DNA from 2 places in the Halioglobus sp. Uisw_031 genome. Region 2 is predicted to be linked to the other one. Evidence: predicted binding sites of a transcription regulator. Region 2 holds the regulator's gene; the other holds the start of a gene.

Region 1 (3,108 bases), 460 kb from region 2:
ATTTGTTCCGGTGTGCAGCGGCAGGGCCGATCGGGGTCGCCGAGGTAGCCGCAGGGGCAGGGGTTCATTGCGGCGACTAACTGAAATCGCGCAGGGTAGGTGATCCTGTGGCTAGCGCGCGCGAGAGTGATCTCACCGGACTCCATCGGTTCCCTTAGGACTTCGAGGCAATGGCGGCTAAATTCTGGCAATTCGTCCAAAAACAGCACACCCCCATGAGCTAGGGAGATTTCTCCCGGACGCGGCTTGCTGCCGCCACCGACTAGAGCCGCAGCGCTGGCGCTGTGGTGTGGATTGCGAAATGGCCGCTGAAAGACAAAGTCGCCCTCGGCAGAAGGGCTGTCAATATCGCGTAAGGCCAGACCAAGCAGGACCTCGTGCGGGGCAGGTGGCGGCAGTATGCCGGGCAAGCGACTGGCAAGAAGCGTTTTTCCCGTGCCCGGAGGGCCCCAGAGTAAGAGGTTGTGGCCACCCCCAGCGGCTATTTCCAGTGCGCGCCGGGCACCTTCCTGTCCTACAACGTCGCACAAATCCGGGTGACCCTGCACCGTAGCGGCGACGCCGGCCTGCGTGACTGCGATTTTCTCACTGCCGTTGAGGTGCGCGCAGAGTGTGAGAATGTCTGGCGCGGCAATCACCCTACTGCCCGGGACGATTGCGGCAGCTGAGGCGCATGCGGTGGCAACGACCAGTTGGCGACCCTTGCCGCTCGCCGCGACGGCGGCGGCAACGACACCTGGGACGGGCCGCAGGCTGCCATCGAGAGCCAACTCTGCGAGAAATTCATGTTGTGCAAGAGAGTGCTGTGGCATTTGCCCAGAGGCACTGAGAATACCCAGTGCGATCGGCAGGTCAAAGCGCCCGCCTTCCTTGGGCAGGTCGGCCGGAGCCAGGTTTACGGTGATACGGCGATCAGGGAAGGTGAAGTGGGAGTTGAGGATGGCGCTGCGTACGCGGTCTTTGCTCTCTCGCACGGCTGTCTCTGGCAAGCCAACGATATTAAAGGCCGGCAGGCCGTTGGATAAATGCGTTTCTACTTCTACCAAAGGGGCGTCAATGCCCGATAGCGCACGGCTATAAATTACAGACAGTTCCATGGCTCTTCCTTGAGCGTGTTATTGTTGCTTCTGTGACGGGATCCTGCGCGCTGGCTGAACCCCCGCTATTCACTTCTGGGTCAGGTGTTCCAGTTCTTGGGTCATTTCCTCCAATGTCGCTTCCAGTAAAACCACGCGGGCACGGGTACGCTGGAGTATTTCAGTTTGGGCGTCAAACTCCTCGCGGCTCACCATATCAAGTCGAGACAATGTCGATTGCGCCAATGCGCGCAGGCTTTTATCCACGTCACTCTTAACGCCGCTGGCGCCGACCAGTTCGCTGACCTGCTGTAGAAGCTCCCAAGGAGGTGGGGGTACTTTTAGTGCCATGAGCTTACCTTTGCGCGTAATTGTGAGTCGGCCAAAGTCTAGACCATTTTTCCGACCGGGCACAGCGCATAAACACGCACCGTATTGGTGCGCCGCACGATAATGTGGCCTTGTCACGGGTTCCAATGAGCACATATTAAGAGAATATATTTCATATCTTATTGAAAAATAACAATAATATATTTTTTGGCACAGACTCTGCATTATCTCGGCTGACAGTCTAGTGAGGTGGACGCAAAGCCCCCCGCAGCACCCAGATACTGCCTGACTAGTACTGCGTAATTTGACGTTAAACTCTAGGAGTAGATAACATGAAAAACAAAATACTGTTAACCGCAGTAGCCACTTCAACCCTTTTGGCTGGTATAGCCGCAACGTCCGCACAGGCCTTTGATATCAGCGGCAACATGGCACTGGTATCCGACTACCGATTCCGTGGTATCTCTCAGACCGGTGAAGACGCCGCTGTGCAGGGCGGATTGGATGCGTCTTTCGAGTCTGGTTTCTATGTAGGAACGTGGGCATCGTCGGTTGATTTTGGCGATGTTGATGATGGTAGCGGCAGCTTTGGAACGATGGAGATTGACTATTATGCCGGATGGGGTGGTCCTATCGGCGATACCGACTTCAGTGTTGATGTCGGTTATATGTATTACCAGTATCCGGGCGACACCGTTAACCCTAGCGGCGACTATGCGGAGTTTCACGTCACCGGTTCTTGGGAGGATTTGTCTGTGGGTGTGATTTACTCTGACGACTTTTATGCTGAGACGGGTAAGTACATGTACTATTCCGGCGACTACAGTATGACTTTCGCGGAAGACTTTTCTCTGGCGTTACACGCTGGCTACAACGATTTTGATGAAGCCGGTTTCTTCGCAACCGATACGGATACGTACGCCGACTACTCGGTGACTCTCGGCTATACGTTCAAAGGGGTTGACCTGTCGGTGGCTTGGGTAGGCACAGACCTGGACGATGTGGATTGCTTCGACTCCAGCATCTGTGATGATACTGCCGTTTTCAGCATTAGCAAAAGCCTTTAACCGCCTCGGGTCGACCAGTTTTCTGGTCGACGCTCTCACTCTGGAGATTTTTATGAAACTAATTACGGCCATTGTTAAGCCATTTAAGCTAGACGACGTGCGCGAGGCGCTGTCAGAGATTGGCGTTCAAGGAATTACTGTGACCGAGGTCAAAGGGTTCGGGCGACAGAAGGGCCACACGGAGCTCTATCGTGGGGCGGAATACGTTGTCGATTTTCTGCCAAAAATAAAGATTGAGGTGGCCGTTGCCGGCGGTGCTGTAGATCAAACCATCGAAGCCATTACCAATGCAGCCAATACCGGCAAAATTGGTGACGGCAAGGTATTCGTCTCCGAACTGGAGCAAGTGATTCGTATTCGTACCGGCGAGACCGGCGAAGACGCAATTTAACCATATCCCTAAACGACCGTTAGCGGAGAACTATACTCATGGAACAAAATATTTTCGAACTACAGTACGCCCTAGACACATTTTACTTCCTGATCTGCGGTGCACTCGTAATGTGGATGGCAGCAGGGTTCGCTATGCTGGAGGCAGGCCTGGTCCGCTCCAAGAACACGACAGAGATACTACTGAAGAACATCTCACTGTATGCAGTGGCATGTACCATGTACATGATCTGCGGTTACGCGAT
Region 2 (3,108 bases):
TTGCACACACTAATTCCGCTATCGTTTCAAACAGTCTTTTCTTGCTGGGTCCATGTGCGTGACAGACGGTGCGCTCTGGCGTTAGTATTTGGCTTAAAAGGTGCATAGCTTCGTCTTTAGTGTCCTCGGTGTTTTTGCTTGTGTTTGATCAATTGACGATCCAGCTTGTCAGCTAGAGCATCGATGGCGGCATACATGTCATCCGAATCCGCATGAGCGAACAGGTCGCCACCCGCTATGTGTATAGTGGCCTCAGCTTTTTGCACCATTTTCTCGATAGTGAGAATGACATGGGTCTTCGTGGTCTGGTCAAAATGACGCTGCAGGCGCTCGAATTTGTTCTCCACGTACTCCCTCAGAGGGGTGGTTATTTCGAGATGATGACCAGTGATTGTCAGTTGCATATAGTGCTGCTCCGCTTTGTGGGGTTGACATTGGCGACGCAACTAAGCGTTGCCAGATAAGAATACTTTCAGTCTAGACTAACCGTTTACGCTCGTTGGATGGAGCGATAAACAGTTTTTCTCGGTACTTGGTGATAGTTCGACGAGCAACTTCAATGCCCTGTGCATGCATCAATAGCGTAATTTTGTTATCGCTCAGCGGTTTACGTGGATTTTCTGCCGCGACTAGTTTTTTCATTAGAGCCTGAATGGCTGTTGATGAACATTCGCCACCTGAAGACGTCGCCACATGGCTGGAGAAGAAATATTTCAGCTCAAAAATACCCCGTGGGGTATGCATGTACTTGTTGGTGGTAGCTCTAGAGATAGTAGACTCGTGCATTTCGATGGCCTCGGCTATATCGTGCAGCACCAAGGGCTTCATGGCCTCCGTGCCATACTCAAGAAAATTTCGCTGGCGTTCAACAATTTTGCTAGCAACCTTAATGAGTGTTTCATTGCGGCTTTGCAGGCTTTTAAGGAACCAACGTGCTTCTTGCAGATTATCCCGTAAATAGGTGTTGTCTACACTGGTATCACCCCGCGTCACTAAATTAGCGTAGTGGGTATTGATGCGCAGCTTGGGGATGATGTCCGGGTTGAGTCCGACCAGCCAGCGGCCATTCTTTTTGCTGACATAGACATCTGGCACAACGTACTCAATATCCTTTGGCACTGCTGTGTGCCCGGGGTTGGGGTCCAGCGATTGAATGAGAGCGAGCACCGCTTTGAGTTCTTGCTCCTCGAGTCGCATGCGCCGCTGAATCTGTTCGTAGTCTGTGGCGGCTAGTTGGTCCAGATAGCGATTCACTATCTGTTTGGCCTGTGGCAACCAGGCAGTGGCAGGCGGCAACTGGTTTAGCTGAATTTGCAGGCACTCCTGAAGGCCGCTAGCGCATATGCCGGAAGGTTCAAATTGTTGCAGGCGGTGAAGGACGGCAACCACCTCTTCAATGTCGATATCCAGATCGTGAGTCAAGGAATCGTAGATGTCTTCCACGCTCAATGTGAGGCGCCCATTGTCATCCGTAGCGTCAATAATGCACAGGGCAATTAGGCGGTCAGTGTCAGATAGTCTCGTGAGGCTAAGTTGCCACAGTAGTTGTTCGCGCAGTGATTCACTGGCGACTTTGCGTCCGGCTATGTCGTCATCGAAACCCTCATCGTCTTGTGGCGACTGAGCGGGAGCCGAAGAAGACGGCAGCAGGTCCTCCCATTGCACGTCAACGGGCAGCTCATCAGGCATGGTCGTTAGTTCATGTGTCTCCCAGTCCGACCTCTCGTTCTGATTGTCGTTGGCTGTGTGCTCCAGGTTCTGCAGGGGGCCGTCACTTCCTTCGGCGCTCGATTCCTGTGGTTGATCATCCTCGAGATCAAACAGATCATCCTCAGACTCAGACTCCTCTAAAAGTGGGTTGCTATCCAGAGCCTGCTGTATCTCTTGCTGCAGATCCAGGGTAGACAGCTGCAATAAGCGGATGGCTTGCTGCAGCTGCGGAGTTATCCTCAGCTGTTGGCTCAGTTTTAGTTGTAGTGACTGCTTCATTAGAAGGTCTCTAGCACCCTTATTTTGCGGGCCTATCAGTCTGTATGGTAAAGGCTAAGGCTCCCAGTGTAGCGCTGGCCGCCGTTGCGTGGCAACTAGTTGGCCCGATAATTGCTTGTTTTTTGATTCATGGAGCACGATTTTTGGGCGCAGTGGCCGCAGTCTGGTTCTACGACAAGACGTTATGGGAACTGTGAGTCGGTGTTGGAGTTCCGCAGCGGCTACATGCGGAACTGTTCTCCCAGATAGACTTTGCGGACGTGTTCATTGTTTAGCACGTCTTCAGGCGTCCCAGAGGCGATGATGCAACCCTCGCCAACGATATAAGCTTTTTCACAGATATCCAGCGTGTCACGCACGTTGTGGTCGGTGATAAGGACACCGATACCTCTGTCACGCAGGTGATTAATAATCTCTTTGATATCGATGACTGAGATAGGGTCTACACCTGCGAAAGGCTCATCAAGCATAATAAAATCGGGCTCTGTGGCCAGCGCACGGGCAATTTCAATGCGTCGCCGCTCGCCACCTGACAGGGATTGACCGAGACTTTCGCGCAGATGTTGGACATGAAATTCCTCCAGCAATTCATCCCTTCGAGCCAAGCGTTGCTTTTTGTCGAGATCCGAACGCGTTTCCAGTATAGCCAAAATGTTGTCGCCTACAGTGAGTCGTCTGAATATCGAGGCCTCCTGCGGCAGATAGCCGATGCCGCGACGTGCCCGCTCATGCATGGTGAGTGAGGTGATATCCATGCCATCTATACTAATATCGCCTCGGTCAGCAGAGATGATTCCGATGATCATGTAAAAGCAAGTGGTTTTACCCGCACCGTTCGGTCCTAGAAGGCCTACGATCTGTCCACTGTCTAACGATAGTGAGACATCGTGTATCACTTCCCTTCCGCGGTAAGCCTTGGCCAGGTTATTCGCTCGTAGTTCTGCCACTGCCGCTCTCTTCTAATTGCTCTGTTGCCGGTGGAGCGGACATTTCCGCTGATGGCTGTTCCTCTGGCGTTTTTTTGTCTTCCGTGGTTTGCACGCTGGGCGGAATGACGACCACAACCTTGTTACCTGTGCGCGTTTGATCGGACTGCGCAGTGATTAATTGCTTCTTCAT

Evidence for each region. The regulator sigma-54, encoded in region 2, starts transcription at its own class of promoters, with help from an activator protein. The targets are predictions, from matches to a motif close to TGGCACANNNNTTGCNNT.
Region 1: the regulator sigma-54 is predicted to act here: its motif matches at 1,615-1,632, upstream of ABXT62_RS01610 (TorF family putative porin).

What each region holds. Positions count from the first base shown of each region.
Region 1 is NZ_CP159826.1:361,508-364,615, forward strand. Features, by position in the region: gene ABXT62_RS01600 (YifB family Mg chelatase-like AAA ATPase) at 1-1,097, opposite strand, end outside; gene ABXT62_RS01605 (accessory factor UbiK family protein) at 1,167-1,427, opposite strand; gene ABXT62_RS01610 (TorF family putative porin) at 1,739-2,473, shown strand; gene glnK (P-II family nitrogen regulator) at 2,526-2,864, shown strand; gene ABXT62_RS01620 (ammonium transporter) at 2,903-3,108, shown strand, end outside.
Region 2 is NZ_CP159826.1:818,038-821,145, forward strand. Features, by position in the region: gene ptsN (PTS IIA-like nitrogen regulatory protein PtsN) at 1-106, opposite strand, end outside; gene hpf (ribosome hibernation-promoting factor, HPF/YfiA family) at 117-404, opposite strand; gene ABXT62_RS03835 (RNA polymerase factor sigma-54) at 478-1,989, opposite strand; gene lptB (LPS export ABC transporter ATP-binding protein) at 2,211-2,936, opposite strand; gene lptA (lipopolysaccharide transport periplasmic protein LptA) at 2,914-3,108, opposite strand, start outside.